Regions from separate parts of the Thauera aminoaromatica genome, predicted to be linked through region 2. Evidence: riboswitches for the same ligand, from Rfam matches in the RefSeq annotation. Region 2 holds a riboswitch; the other holds the start of a gene.
The links. Region 2 has a riboswitch for S-adenosylhomocysteine ahead of metH (methionine synthase). Riboswitches for the same ligand answer to the same signal wherever they lie in the genome.

Region 1: it holds a riboswitch for S-adenosylhomocysteine, as region 2 does, so the genes downstream of both, ahcY (adenosylhomocysteinase) here and metH (methionine synthase) in region 2, are expected to answer to the same signal.

The regions. Positions count from the first base shown of each region.
Region 1 covers NC_011662.2:4,231,852-4,239,607, forward strand. Annotated here, with positions in the region: gene TMZ1T_RS18605 (lysophospholipid acyltransferase family protein) at 1-861, opposite strand, end outside; gene metK (methionine adenosyltransferase) at 1,110-2,273, shown strand; gene TMZ1T_RS18615 (calcium/sodium antiporter) at 2,572-3,645, shown strand; S-adenosyl-L-homocysteine riboswitch at 3,838-3,942, shown strand; gene ahcY (adenosylhomocysteinase) at 4,045-5,460, shown strand; gene TMZ1T_RS18625 (TlyA family RNA methyltransferase) at 5,552-6,409, shown strand; gene metF (methylenetetrahydrofolate reductase [NAD(P)H]) at 6,406-7,239, shown strand; gene TMZ1T_RS18635 (TonB-dependent receptor plug domain-containing protein) at 7,485-7,756, shown strand, end outside.
Region 2 covers NC_011662.2:678,180-685,935, reverse strand. Annotated here, with positions in the region: gene metH (methionine synthase) at 1-2,971, opposite strand, end outside; S-adenosyl-L-homocysteine riboswitch at 3,047-3,121, opposite strand; gene TMZ1T_RS02935 (hypothetical protein) at 3,168-3,791, opposite strand; gene bamE (outer membrane protein assembly factor BamE domain-containing protein) at 3,805-4,296, opposite strand; gene TMZ1T_RS02925 (ABC transporter substrate-binding protein) at 4,530-5,735, opposite strand; gene TMZ1T_RS02920 (branched-chain amino acid ABC transporter permease) at 5,829-6,773, opposite strand; gene TMZ1T_RS02915 (branched-chain amino acid ABC transporter permease) at 6,773-7,642, opposite strand; gene TMZ1T_RS02910 (ABC transporter ATP-binding protein) at 7,658-7,756, opposite strand, start outside.

The DNA of each region.
Region 1 (7,756 bases), 940 kb from region 2:
CCCCTGCGGGGCGACGTCCTCGCGCTCGCGCCGCGGACCCTTGTAGCGGTTGTAGCCCCACAGGTACTGCTGCGGGCACTGCAGGATCATGCGCTCGACCTCGCGGTTGATGATCGCGACGTCGGTGTCGATGTCGCCGGTAAGCGCCTCGGTAGGCGCCTGCAGGCGGAACACGTAGCCCTCGCCGCGCGGCAGGCGCTCGGCCCAAGTGTAGATCACGCGCACGCCCTTCACCGCCGCCAGGCGCGCGGCCAGCGTCATCGTCCACGCCGGCTTGCCGAAGAAGGTCGACCACACGCCCTCTCCCGCGCCCGGCACCTGGTCGGGCAGCATGCCCACCGCCTCGTGGCTGCGCAGGGTCTTGACCAGCTTGCGCACGCCGGATAGATCGGCCGGCGCGGTACGCATCTGTCCGCGCGCCCGGCCCGCCTCCATCAGCGGTTGCAGCACCTCCTTGCGCGGAGGGCGATAGAGCACGGTGATCGGAATCCTGGCGGCGATGCACTGGGCGGTGATCTCGAAGCAGCCCAGGTGCGGGGTGATGAAGAGGATGCCGGCGCCCTCGGCGCGCGCGGCCTCGACCAGCTCCCAGCCCTCGGTGCGCACCGCGCTCGCCACCACCTCGGACGCCGGCCGGCCCCAGATGAAGGGCAGCTCCAGCGCCTGGCGGCCGGCCTCGACGATCGCCGCACGCAGCACCGTCTCGTCCTCGCGACCGATGGCGTTGAAGAGGTTCTCGCGCACGCGGCGGGCGTAGGACGGCGAAGCCTTGTAGGTCAGCCAGCCCGCCCAGCCACCGAGGCGGTGCAGCCAGGACAGGGGCAGGCGAGAGAGGAGGCGGAATGCGCTTTGCGACAGCACCAGGTTGAGATCCGATATGGATGCCGGAACCGGCTTCAGGCCCGAATGCTTACACAGCCGGGCGTCCCGGTCTATAATCCGCGCTCCACCGCCGAGTTAACTCGACAACTTGCAGGGCGGTGGGGCGGCCGCGGTGCCGCCCGAACCAAGTACTGCTAAAGCGTCGGCTGCTCGACGAAATCCCCGGAGCTGGCCGCAGACGCAAGGCCATGGCAACGGGGATTTTTGTTTTCCAAGGAGCAGCACGAATGGCTGAATTTCTCTTCACCTCCGAATCGGTCTCCGAAGGTCATCCCGACAAGGTCGCCGACCAGGTCTCCGACGGCGTCCTCGACGCCGTGCTGGCCGAAGACCCCAAGGCGCGCGTCGCCTGCGAGACCCTGGTGTCCACCGGCCTGGTGGTGATCTCGGGCGAGATCACCACCACCGCCCACCCCAACTACCGCGAGATCGCGCAGGACGTGATCCGCCGCATCGGCTACGACAACTCCGACATCGGCTTCGACTACAAGAGCTGCGCGGTGCTGGCGGCGATCAACCGCCAGTCGCCCGACATCGCCCAGGGCGTGAACAACGCCAACGACGACCCGCTCGACCAGGGCGCCGGCGACCAGGGCCTGATGTTCGGCTACGCCACCAACGAGACCGCCAGCCTGATGCCGCTGCCGATCCACTACGCTCACCGCGTCATGCAGCGCCAGGCCGAGGTGCGCAAGGATGGCCGCCTGCCCTGGCTGCGCCCGGACGCCAAGAGCCAGCTCACCGTCAAGTACGTCGACGGCAAGCCGGTGGCGATCGACACCGTCGTGGTGTCCACCCAGCACGACCCCGACGTGACCCAGGAGCAGATCCGCGAGGCGGTGATCGAGCTGATCATCAAGCCGGTGCTGCCGCCCGAGCTGATGCAGGGCGACGTGCGCTACCTGGTGAACCCCACCGGCCGCTTCGTGGTCGGCGGCCCGCACGGCGACTGCGGCCTCACCGGGCGCAAGATCATCGTCGACACCTACGGCGGCGCGGCCCACCACGGCGGCGGTGCGTTCTCGGGCAAGGATCCGTCCAAGGTCGACCGCTCGGCCGCCTACGCCGGTCGCTACGTGGCCAAGAACGTGGTCGCCGCCGGCCTCGCCGACCGGTGCGAGGTCCAGGTCGCCTACGCGATCGGTGTGGCGCGCCCGGTTTCGCTGATGGTCAACACCTTCGGCACCGGCAGGATCGCCGACGAGAAGATCGTCGATCTCATCGGCCGGCATTTCGACCTGCGCCCGAAGGCGATCATCCAGACGCTCGACCTGCTGCGCCCGATCTATTCCCGCACCGCCGCCTACGGCCACTTCGGCCGCGACGAGCCGGGCTTCACCTGGGAACAGACCGACAAGGCCGCCGCCCTGCGCGCCGACGCCGGACTCTGAGCCGGAAGCGCCCTCAGGAACGACGCGAGTCGCGCTCGGGCGGCGCTGCGGCGCTGGCGCGGGTTCCGAGCGCTGCAATCGCGACTTGCGTCGCTCCTACGCAGGTCAGCCGCGCTCGGGAATGCGCACGCGGGAACGCCGCGAGTCGCGCTCGGGCGGCGCTGGCGCGGGTTCCGGGCGCTGCAATCGCGACTTGCGTCGCTCCTGCGCAGAACCGCCGCGCATCCGTCCCGGTAGAATCCGGAACTCGCGGACGCCCGCCCCGGTCTCTGCCCCACCACGTCGCCCAGAGTCGCCCATGCTCCAACAAGTCCTGATGTTCGCCCTCGGCCTCACCGTCCTCGTTGTCGGTGCGGACGTCCTCGTACGTGGCGCCTCGCGGCTGGCGGTCTCCTTCGGCGTTTCGCCGCTCGTCGTCGGCCTCACCGTGGTCGCCTTCGGCACCAGCGCGCCGGAGATGGCGGTATCGGTGGGCTCGGCGCTCGCCGGCAGCCCCGACCTCGCGCTCGGCAACGTGGTCGGCAGCAACATCTGCAACGTGCTGCTGATCCTCGGCATCTCGGCGCTGATCACCCCGCTGCTGGTGGACGAGCAGATCATCCGCCAGGAGATCCCGATCATGATCGGCGTGTCGGCCCTGCTGGTGGTGATGGCGCTCGACGGCCATCTGGGCCTGGTCGAGTCGATCGTGCTGTTCGCCCTGGTGATCGCCTACACGGTGTTCCTGATCGTGCAGTCGCGGCGCGCCTCCAAGGCGGTGCAGGAGGAGTTCGGCACCGACCTCCCCACCTCCGCCTGGGACCGCCACTGGGCGGTGCAGGTCGGGCTGATCGCGACCGGACTGGTGATGCTGATCGTCGGCGCCGACTGGTTGGTGGAAGCGGCGGTGGCCTTCGCGCGCGCCTTCGGGGTCAGCGACCTGGTGGTGGGCCTCACCGTGGTCGCGGTGGGCACCTCGATGCCCGAGATCGCCACCTCCATCGTCGCCGCGATGCGCGGCCAGCGCGACATCGCGGTGGGCAACGTGGTCGGCAGCAACATCTTCAACATCCTCGCCGTGCTCGGTGCCTCGGGCATCGCCTCGGGCACCGGCCTGCCGGTGTCGGAGGCGGCGCGCAACTTCGACCTCTGGGTGATGCTCGCTGTGGCCTTCGCCTGCCTGCCGATCATGATCACCGGGCGCGAGATCGCGCGCTGGGAGGGCGGCGTGTTCCTCGCCTACTACGCCGCCTACACCGCCTGGCTGGTGCTGCAGGCCCAGCAGCACACCAGCCTGCCGGCCTTCTCGGGGATCATGCTGGGCTACGTGATGCCGCTCACGGTGATCACCGTCGTGGTCAGCATCGTGCGCAGCAACGGCAGGCGCGCATAGGCGGGGCGATCGGGCTGCGTGCCTCGCATGCCGGGCCGCCTGATCGCGACTGGCGTCGCTCCTGCGGGAGCCGGCGGCGACGGGGGCCGGATGTGGGAGCGACGCCAGTCGCGATCCCCGCGATCGTGATGCCCGCGGCAGCAACCGACCCCTCGAGTCCACGCCCGCCTGCCGCTTTGGTATCATTCGCTTCTTTCCGAGGAGCGCTGCGAGGCGCCGGCCGCATCCGCTGCTGCCAGGCCCCCAGGCTCGGACCCCGCCCTGCGGCGGGTATCAGTACAACGGCGCTCACCTGCGAATCGTCTTCAACCCTGCCGGGTTCGGGATGTCGGGTGAGCCGCCTGCAGCGACATGCTGCCCTCCCCCCGCTTTCCGCCCGGCCATAGCATGGAGCTTCACATGAACGCCGTGGCTGACACCCAATTCACCGATTTCGTCGTCGCCGACCTCGCGCTCGCCGCCTGGGGCCGCAAGGAAATCCGCATCGCCGAGACCGAGATGCCCGGCCTGATGGCGATCCGCGAGGAATACGCCGCCAGCCAGCCGCTGAAGGGCGCACGCATCACCGGCTCGCTGCACATGACCATCCAGACCGCGGTGCTGATCGAGACGCTGACCGCGCTCGGCGCCCAGGTGCGCTGGGCCTCGTGCAACATCTTCTCGACCCAGGACCACGCCGCCGCGGCCATCGCTGCCGACGGCATCCCGGTGTTCGCGGTCAAGGGCGAGTCGCTGAAGGACTACTGGGACTATACCCACCGCATCTTCGAATGGTCGGACGGGGGTTACAGCAACATGATCCTCGACGACGGCGGCGACGCCACGCTGCTGCTGCACCTGGGCGCGCGCGCGGAGCAGGACCTCTCGGTGCTGGCCAAGCCGGGCTCGGAAGAGGAGACCATCCTCTTTGCCGCGATCAAGGCCAAGCTCGCTACCGCCCCCACCTGGTACTCGACGCGGCTGGCGCACATCAAGGGCGTGACCGAGGAGACCACCACCGGCGTGCATCGCCTGTACCAGATGCACGCGCGCGGCGAGCTCAGGTTCCCGGCGATCAACGTCAACGATTCGGTCACCAAGTCGAAGTTCGACAACCTCTACGGCTGCCGCGAATCGCTGGTCGACGGCATCAAGCGCGCCACCGACGTGATGATCGCCGGCAAGGTCGCGGTGGTGGCCGGCTACGGTGACGTGGGCAAGGGCTCGGCCCAGGCCCTGCGCGCGCTGTCGGCCCAGGTGTGGGTGACCGAGGTCGACCCGATCTGCGCGCTGCAGGCGGCGATGGAAGGCTACCGCGTGGTCACGATGGAATACGCCGCCGACAAGGCCGACATCTTCGTCACCGCGACCGGCAACTACCACGTGATCACCCACGACCACATGGCGAAGATGAAGGACCAGGCCATCGTCTGCAACATCGGCCACTTCGACAACGAGATCGACGTCGCCAGCATCGAGCAGTACCAGTGGGAGGAGATCAAGCCGCAGGTCGATCACGTGATCTTCCCCGACGGCAAGAGGATCATCCTGCTCGCCAAGGGCCGCCTGGTGAACCTCGGCTGCGCCACCGGCCACCCGAGCTACGTGATGTCGAGCTCCTTCGCCAACCAGACGATCGCACAGATCGAGCTGTTCACCCGCACGGCCGACTACCCGATCGGCGTGTACACCCTGCCCAAGCACCTCGACGAGAAGGTCGCCCGCCTGCAGCTGAAGAAGCTCAACGTGCAACTCACCGAGCTGACCGACGCGCAGGCCGCCTACATCGGCGTGCCCAAGCAAGGCCCGTACAAGTCGGACGCGTACCGCTACTGAGCCCCGGGGGCGGCGCAGCCCCCGGCAGGAGCGCCTTCCGGCGCTCCTGTACAAAGGCTCTTCACGCCTCACCCCCTGACTCCTCACGCCCATGAGCATGAACTCCTTCCACGCCCGCCAGGGCAAGCCGCGGCCGGCCGCGCAGGGCAAGGGCCCGGCGGACCGCCACGGCCTGCTGCGCGTCGACCAGCTGCTGGTGGCGCAGGGGCTGGCGGCCTCGCGCACCGCGGCGCGCGCGCTGATCGAGGCCGGGCGGGTGAGCCACGAGGGCCAGCCGGTCGCCAAGCCGGCGCTGGAATTGCCGCCCGACGCACGGCTCGCCGTCACCCCCGCCGACAGCGACCGCTTCGTCTCGCGCGGCGCGCTCAAGCTCGAAGGCGCGCTCGCGCGCAGCGGGCTGGACGTACGCGGCGCCACCTGCCTCGACATCGGCCAATCCACCGGCGGCTTCACCGACTGCCTGTTGCAGGCCGGCGCAGCGAGGGTGGTCGGGGTGGAGGTCGGCCACGACCAGCTCCATCCGCGCCTGCGCGCCGATAGGCGCTGCGTCACCCTGGAGGGCATCAACGCCCGCCAGCTCGACGCCGCCGCGCTCGGCGGACACTACCCGCCGCACGGCTTCGACCTGCTGGTGTGCGACGCCAGCTTCATCTCGCTCGCCCTGCTGCTGCCGCAGTGGGCCGCGCTGCTCGCACCCGCCGGCCACGTGCTGGCGCTGGTCAAGCCGCAGTTCGAGGTCGGCCCGCAAGGCCTGGGCAAGGGCGGCATCGTGCGCGACCCCGCGCGCTACACCGAGGTCGAGGCCCGCCTGCGCGCCGCCGCGGACGCCGCCGGCCTCGTCATCCTCGACTGGTTCGACTCGCCGATCACCGGCGGCGACGGCAACCGCGAATTCTTCTTCCACGCCATCCGCAGGCCGGGCGGCGACACCCACCGAAGCGAACCATGAAACCCGAAATCTCCATCGAGTTCTTCCCGCCCACCACGGCCGAGGGCGCCGAGAAGCTGCATGCCACCCGGGAGAAGCTCGCCGCGCTCGAGCCGGCCTTCTTCTCGGTGACCTACGGCGCCGGCGGCTCCACCCGCGAGCGCACCTTCGCCACCGTGAAGGAGATCGCCGCCGCCGGCCACGAGGCCGCGCCACACCTGTCCTGCGTGGGCTCGTCGCGCGACAGCATCCGCGAGATCCTGCAGGAATACGCCGCCGCCGGCATCCGCCGCATCGTCGCGCTGCGCGGCGATCTGCCCTCGGGCGCCGGCGCGGCGGGCGAGTTCCGCTACGCCAGCGAGCTCGTCGAGTTCATCCGCAGCGAGACGGGCGACCGCTTCCGCATCGAGGTCGCAGCCTACCCCGAGTGGCACCCGCAGGCGAAGAGCCCGAAGGACGACCTCGCCGCCTTCAAGCGCAAGGTCGAGGCCGGCGCCGACTCGGCGATCACGCAGTATTTCTACAACCTCGACGCCTACCTGAACTTCGTCGACGCGGTGCGCAGGATGGGCGTCGACGTGCCGATCGTGCCCGGCATCATGCCGATCGGCAGCTTCAGCAAGCTGGCGCGCTTCTCGGATGCCTGCGGCGCCGAGATCCCGCGCTGGATGCGCAAGACCTTCGAGAGCTACGGCGACGACAGCGACGCGATCCGCGCCTTCGGCCTCGACGTGGTCACCCGGCTGTGCGAGAAGCTGCTCGCCGCGGGCGCGCCCGGCCTGCATTTCTACAGCATGAACATGGCCGGCCCGACCACCGAGATCTGCCGGCGGCTGGGGCTGACTGCCTGATCTCCCGGCAATCCTGGACGGGATCGTAAGGTGGGTGTGACGTATGCGGCTCAAGCCCCTGTGGCGTATGCCGTATAGTCCTCCGATCAGCACATCTTCTTCCGCCCCACGCCTCGTGCTGGCGGCCAGGATCCGCCACCATGTATTTCGCGCCTTTCTCCTCCGGTCCTGCCCAAGGCATTGATCGGTGCGTGGCTGGCGCGGACCTCTGCATATCTGCCCGGCGCCAACTGGCCCGGCTGCTGTTGACCGGCGCCCTCGCGCTGCCCTTCGCCGCGGCGGCCGAGGCGCCCCCTGATCTGAGCCTGGAGCAGTTGATTGCGCTTCCGGTGGAGAGCGCGGCAGAGTACGAGCGGGTAGCGGTGGTCGGCGCCTCAAAATACGAGCAGACGAAGGACCGGGTTGCCGCCGCCGTCACCGCGATCACCCGCGACGAGATCCGCAGCTTCGGCTGGCGCACGCTCGACGAGGCGCTCGCCACCCTCCCCGGCGTGCATACCACCTACGACCGCCAGTA
Region 2 (7,756 bases):
CCTTGCCGTCGGCGAACACGTTGCGCGCGGCCTCACCCACCACTTCGTCGTCGAGGATGGCGGGGAAGCGGCCGGCGAGGTCCCAGGTCTGGAAGAACGGGCCCCAGTCGATGTAGTCGACCAGCTCGCCGAGCTCGACGTCGATCGCCTGCACGCCCAGCATGTTCGGGCGCGGCGGCTGGTATTCGGAGGCGACGCGGAAGGCGTTGGCGCGCGCAGCCTCGAGGCTCACCAACTGCATGCCCTTCTTGTTGGCGTGCAGCGCGCGGATCTTCTCGTAGTCGGCGGCGACCTCGGCCTTGAAGGCCTCGCTCCGGCCTTCGGACAGCAGCGCGGTGACCACGCCCACCGCACGCGAGGCGTCGGGCACGTACACCACCGGCTGATCGTAGTGCGGCGCGATCTTGATCGCGGTGTGGTTGCGGCTGGTGGTGGCGCCGCCGATCAGCAGCGGCACGGAAAAGCCCTGGCGCTTCATCTCGGCGGCGACGTGGGCCATCTCCTCGAGCGAGGGCGTGATCAGGCCGGACAGGCCGATCGCCTGCGCGCCGTGCTCCTTCGCCGCCTCGAGGATCTTCGCTGCCGGCACCATCACGCCGAGGTCGATCACCTCGTAGCCATTGCAGCCGAGCACCACGCCGACGATGTTCTTGCCGATGTCGTGCACGTCGCCCTTGACCGTGGCGACGACGATACGGCCCTTGCTGCTGGCGCCGGTGCGCAGCTTCTCGGCCTCGATGTAGGGGATCAGGTGCGCCACCGCCTGCTTCATGACGCGCGCCGACTTCACCACCTGGGGCAGGAACATCTTGCCCGCGCCGAAGAGGTCGCCGACCACGTTCATGCCGGCCATCAGCGGGCCCTCGATCACCGCCAGCGGCGGCTTGCCCGCGGCCTCCAGCTTCGCCCTCACCTCCTCGGTATCGGCGACGACGAACTCGGTGATGCCCTTGACCAGCGCGTGGCTCAAGCGCTCCTCGACCGCCCACTCGCGCCAGGCGAGGTCCTGCGCGGACTCCTTGGCCTGGCCCTTCACCGTCTGCGCGAACTCGACCAGCGCCTCGCCCGCCCCGGGCTTGCGGTTCATCACCACGTCCTCGACCTTGTCGCGCAGCTCGGGCGCGAGCTCGTCATAGACGCCGAGCTGGCCGGCATTGACGATGCCCATCGACAAGCCGGCCTTGATCGCGTGGTAGAGGAACACGGTGTGGATCGCCTCGCGCACCGGGTCGTTGCCGCGGAAGCTGAAGGACACGTTCGACACCCCGCCCGAGGTCTTGGCGTACGGCAGGTTCTCCTTGATCCAGGCCACCGCGTTGATGAAGTCGACCGCGTAGTTGTCGTGCTCCTCGATGCCGGTGGCGATGGCGAAGATGTTGGGGTCGAAGATGATGTCCTCGGCCGGGAAGCCGGCGCCGCCCTCGGCCACCGGCTTCACCAGCAGCCTGTAGGCGCGCTCGCAGATCTCGGTCTTGCGGCGGAAGGTGTCGGCCTGACCCTTTTCGTCGAAGGCCATCACGATCACTGCCGCACCATAGCGGCGTGCGAGCCGCGCCTGGCGCAGGAACTCTGCCTCGCCCTCCTTCATCGAGATCGAGTTGACCACGCCCTTGCCCTGGATGCACTTGAGGCCGGCCTCGATCACCGACCACTTCGACGAGTCGAGCATGATCGGCACACGCGAGATGTCGGGCTCGGTGGCGATCAACTTGCAGAAGCGCTCCATGGCGGCGACCGAATCCAGCATCGCCTCGTCCATGTTGATGTCGATGACCTGGGCACCGTTTTCGACCTGCTGGCGCGCCACCGCGAGCGCGTCGTCGAAGCGGCCCTCGAGGATCATGCGCGCGAAGGCCTTGGAACCGGTGACGTTGGTGCGCTCGCCGACGTTGACGAAAAGACTGTCGCCGCCGACGTTGAAGGGCTCCAGCCCGGACAGGCGCAGCTTTTTCTCCAGCACCGGCACGGCGCGCGGCGCCAGGCCCCGGACCGCTTCGGCGATCGCCGCGATGTGCGCCGGCGTGGTGCCGCAGCAGCCGCCGACGATGTTCACCAGGCCGCTCTGCGCCCACTCGCGAATCTGGCCGGCGAGGTGCTCGGGCGTCTCGTCGTAGCCGGTGGGCGACAGCGGGTTGGGCAGGCCGGCGTTGGGGTGGGCGGACACGTGGGTGTCGCAGGCGGTGGAGAGTTCCTCGACGTACTGGCGCAGCTGGTCGGCGCCGAGCGCGCAGTTGAGGCCGAAGCTGATCGGCTGCGCGTGGCCGAGCGAGTTCCAGAAGGCCTCCGCGGTCTGGCCCGACAGCGTGCGGCCCGAGGCGTCGGTGATGGTGCCGGAGATCATCACCGGCCAGCGCCGGCCGAGGTCCTCGAACAGCTTCTCGATCGCGAACACCGCCGCCTTGGCATTCAGCGTATCGAAGATGGTCTCGATCAGCAGGATGTCGGCACCGCCTTCGAGCAGGCCCTTCGCCGAGGCGTAGTAGTCGTCGGCAAGCGCATCGAAGCTGATGTTGCGGTAGCCGGGATCGTTCACATCGGGCGAGATCGACAGCGTGCGCGAGGTCGGCCCGAGCACGCCGGCGCAGAAGCGCGGCCTGGCGGGGTCCTTTGCGGTGTATTCGTCGCACAGCCGGCGCACCAGGCGGGCGCCCTCGACGTTGAGCTCGTAGGCCAGCGCCTCCAGGCCGTACTCCGCCTGCGACACGCGGGTGGCGTTGAAGGTGTTGGTCTCGATGAGGTCGGCGCCAGCCTCGAGGTAGGCGCGATGGATACCGGCGACCACGTCCGGACGCGTGAGCACCAGCAGATCGTTGTTGCCCTTGAGGTCCTTGGGGTGGTCGAGGAAGCGCTCGCCGCGGTAGTCCGCCTCGCCCAGCTTCTCCTGCTGGATCATCGTGCCCATGGCGCCGTCCAGGATCAGGATGCGCTCGGCGAGAAGCTGGCGGAGTTCGATGCTGCGGTCGGCTTGCATGGGATGTCCTCGGTCGTTCGACGGTCGCCGGGCAACGCCACGCACAAATGCGAACGGCGCCACAAACCGGCTGAAGGTTTGTGAGCGCCGTTGATCGGTTGCCGAGCCTGGCCCCGGATCGATCAGGGGGTCGCAGCGCTCCTCGGCAGGCCCAGAATTCTATCGGCAGCATGCGCCCGCTGCCAAGGGCGGCGGCCTACCAGAAGAAGGGGTGCCCGAACGGCCGCGGGAAGAAGGGGCCGGGATAACCCCAGCCGATGCCCCAGCCCCAGGGATGGCCGTAGTAGCCGCTCCAGCCCCCGAGGACGGCGCCGTCACGCGGGAACACGTAGGTCTGGCTGGTCCGCACCACCTTGCCGTCGATGAAGTGCACGTTGAACAGGACGGCGATCCCAGGACCGTCGTTGCGGATGTTCCAGTCCCACACCTCCTCGCCCGAGTTGCGGAAGCGCTGCTCGGAGCGGTGGGTGCCGAGCAGGCGCGAGACCTGCTCCTTGTCCATGCCGCGCTCGACGCGGGCGAGATTCTCGGGGGCGAGCGCATCCCACTGGCGCAGCACGATCCCGCCCCGGTCGACCTGCACCATCAGGCAGCTGCGACCGTTGGGCTGGGTGGAATACTCCAGCGTGACCGTGCCGTCGTCGTTGTTCCAGCGCCGCGTGGGCTCACCGCGCGCGGACAGGGCCTCGGCCTCTGTGGTGTAGGGACGCGGCGGCTCGAAGCTCGCGCAACCTGCGAGCAGGACGGCCAGCAATACAGGCCACAGCCAGCACAGCGGCGAAGCCTGGGCGCGGACGGACGGGGTGCTGGGGAAATACATCGAGGCCTCCCTGCTAACGCTTGAACTGGGTATGTCTTCCGGTTCCGGTCACTCGCCCTTCGTTGTTGAACGACACCGTGAAGAAGACCGGATCGTTCGTGCCGTCGGGACCGCGCGAGATCCGCCACTCCCACACCGTCTCCTGCTTGAGCTGGAAGAACTGGCTGGACGCCGGCTTGCCAAGCAGGCGACGCACCTGGTCGCCATTCATGCCGTGTTGGACCTTGGCGAAGGTCTCCTCGTTCAGCACCTGGTCGATGCGGCGCAGGATCTGGTCGGGGCCGATGGTGATCATGAAGCACTCGATCCCCTCCGGCTGACGGCTGAACTCCCAGGTGAGCGAGCCGTCCTCGTTGCGCCATTCCATGTGTGGCGGGCCGAAGCGCTCGCGCACCTCGGCGGAGGTGGACACCCCGGGCTTGAGCTCCTTCACGTTGATATAGTCGCAGGCCGTGATGCCGAGCGCGGACAGCAGGCCACAAAGCCAGGCGAGGATGCGTTTCATCCGGATTCTCCGTTGATCGACGGCATGTGCCAGCGGCCGCCGGGACGCCCTCCAGCCATGCACGGGCCCGGCCGGGAGCGCAGCGACGCCATCAGCATCGATGATGCCGAGCCGTTTTGCAATCGGGGAATGGTGAGGCTTTGCAATCGCACGCGGGGGTCGCAAGCGCTCGCGGCGGCGGCCGCGAACGCTTGCATTTCGGAACAAGCCGCCCGCCGAGCGGGCGGGCGCGATCACTTCATGTCGGCGATCGACTCGTACCTGTTGCCGCTGACCTTGAAGAAGGCGTAGTTGCCCGGCACGTCGCCGGCGGCATCGAACTCGTGGTCGCCGCCGGCGCCCTTGTAGTCGATGTCCTTGCCTTCGGCGATCAGCTTCTTGGCCTTGGCCCACTCGCCCGCCAGGATCGGCTCGCCGGGCGCGGTCGCCACCGCGCGCAGCGACTCGGCCAGCTTGGTCTTGTCGCCCCCCGCCTTCTCGATCGCCAGCGCGGCGAGGAAGGCGGCGTCGTAGGAGGTGGTGGCGAACACGGCGTCGATGTTCTCGCCCGCGGCCTTGAAGGCCTTGTTGAAGTTGTCGAGCGAGGCCGAGGCCTCGCCCACCGGGGCGGACACGAAGAAGCCACCGAGGTTGGCCGCGCCGATCGCCTTGACCAGACCCTCGGACTTCATGCCGTCGGCGCCGACGAAGGTCTTGAAGAAGTTGTTCTCGAGCGACTGGCGCAGGATGCTCAGGCCGGTGCCATCGCCGTAATCGAAGATGACCAGGGTGTCTGCGCCACCGCGGGCGAGCGTGGCCAGCTCGGAGCGGTAGGAGGCCTTGCCCTCCTCGTGGCCCGAATAGCCGGCGATGGTGCCGCCGTTGGCCTCGAACTCGGACTTGAAGGATTCGGCCAGGCCCTTGCCGTAATCGTTGTTCAGGTAGGCCACCGCCACCTTGGAGATGCCGCGCGCCTTGAGGGTGCGCGCCAGGGCGCGGCCCTGGTAGTCGTCGGACGGCAGCGTGCGGTAGACGAGGTCCTTGTCCTTGAGCTTGGTGATCTCGGGCGAGGTGCCGGAAGGGGTGATCATCAGAACGCCGGCGGGGATGGTCACCGAGTTCGCCGAGGCGAGCACCGCGCCCGAGCAGGCCGGACCGACGACCGCGATCACGCGGTCGATGTTCACCGCCTTGGTGGCGACGTCGGTGGCGTTCTGCGGGTTGCAGGCGCTGTCGCCGAGCACGACCTCGAGCTTGCCGCCCTTGAGGATGCCGCCCTGTTCGTTGACGTGGGCGACCGCCAGCTTGGAGGCCGCCGCCATCGGCGGCGCGAGCGCCGCGATCGGGCCCGAGATGGCCGCCATCAGGCCGAGCTTGACGTCCTGGGCGTGGGCCGGTGCGGCGACGACCGCGGCGCCGAGCATGGCGCCGACCACTGCTGCGACTGTTCTTTTCTTCACCTTTGTCACCTCCTGAATGTGCCGAAGCACCTGATGGACGATGCGGGCCCGCCGCGGGCCCGCCACGAAGTTCTGGTCACGGTCGCGCGCAGCTCAACGATGCGGCGGCGAACCCGCCTGGCGCTCGGGCAGGATGCCCTCGGGGCGGAAGCGCAGCACCAGCTGCAAGGTCAGGCCGATGATGAACACGCGCGCATACTTGGCCTGCACCGCGACCTCGGTGGGCAGGCGGTCGGTGAGCAGCTCGGACACCGACCAGATGATCCAGATGACCGCCGCGCCGAGGATGGCACCGCGGTTGTTCCCGGAGCCGCCCAGGATCAGCATGATCCAGATGAGGAAAGTGGCGATCATGGGGTCGATCGCCTCGGGGGTGATCGAGCGGTTGAAGTGCACGAACAGCGCGCCCGCCAGCCCCATCAGCGCCGAGCCGAACACGAAGGCCTGCAGCCGGCGCGCCTCGACCTGCTTGCCCATCGCCGCGGCGGCGAGCTCGTTGTCGCGGATCGCCCGCATCATGCGCCCCCACGGCGCCTTCACCTGGCGCTCGACGAGCAGGTAGGCGATCAGCACCAGGGTGGCGACGATCGCCAGGTAGGCGATCTGCGAGGGCATGTAGTCGAGGTCGCCGAAGGGACGGGGCACGCCGGTGACGCCGCGCACGCCGCCGGTGAGCCAGCCTTCGGTGCGGATCACAAGGCGGATGATCTCGGCGATGCCGATGGTGGCGATGGCGAGGTAGTCGGAGCGGAAGCGCAGGCAGATCTTGCCGATCGGCCACGCGATCAGCGCCGCCGCCGCCATCGCCGCCAGCCAGCCGACCACGAGCGGCAGCTCGTAACCGCCCAGCCGGCCGGTGGCGGGCAGGCTGGTGAGGATCGCGGAGGTGTAGGCGCCGACCGCGAAGAAGCCCGCGATGCCGGCGTTGAAAAGGCCGGTGAAGCCCCACTGGATGTTCAGCCCGAGCGCGAGCAGCGCGTAGATGCCGATCAGGATGGCCATGAAGACCGCGTAGTTGGCGAGTCCGAGCAGATCCATCAGAGCACCTTGCCGTTGAGCAGGCCGCGCGGGCGGACGAGCAGGATCAGCAGCAGCAGCGCGAAGGCGGTGGCCGCCTTGTACTGCGCCGGCAGGATGAAGATCGACAGCTCCTCGGCGATGCCCACGATCAGCCCGCCGAGCACCGCGCCCTCGACCCGACCCACACCACCGAGGATGGCGGCGGCGAACATCGGCAGCAGCACCTGCCAGCCCATCATCGAGTGCAGCTCGTTGTTGATGCCGAGCATGAAGCCCGAGGCCGCGCACAGCGCGCCGACGATCGCCCAGGTGAGCATGGTGACCTTGCGGTTATCCACGCCCGAAAGCCGCGCGAGGTCGGGGTTGTCCGACATCGCCCGCATCGCCTTGCCCCAGCGCGAATGGCGCAGGAAAAGGGTCAGCCCGATCACGATCGCCACCACCGCGGCCAGCGTGTACAGCTCGCGGTCGCGCAGCAGGATGCCGAAGTATTCGTCCGGGCGCACGATGCCGCTGGCGTAGGTGCGCGGATCGACGCCGAACACCACCTGCACCACCGCGCGCAGCATCAGCGCGACGCCGAGCGAGGCCATCACGGTCATGATCTTGGGCCGTGCCTTGAGGTAGTCGTAGAACAGCTTGTCGACGACGATCGCCACCACCGCGACCGCCGCCATCGCGATCGGCAGCGCCGCCCAAGGGGTGAGCCCGGCGGTGACCAGGGCGAGCGCGACGAAGGCGCCCAGCGTGGCCATGTCGCCGTGGGCGAAGTGGGAGAAGCGCAGGATGCCGAACACCAGCGTGATCCCGATCGCGCCCACCGCGTAGATCGAGCCGAGCACGACGCCGGGCACGATGTGGAAGTTGAGGAAGTCCATGAAGCTCATGAGCGCCGGACTCCCTTAGCCGCCGAGGAACATTTCGGCCACCTCGCGATCCGCGAGCAGGGCCTGTCCGCTGCCCTCGTGGCGGTTGGCGCCGGTGGCGAGCACGTAGCCGCG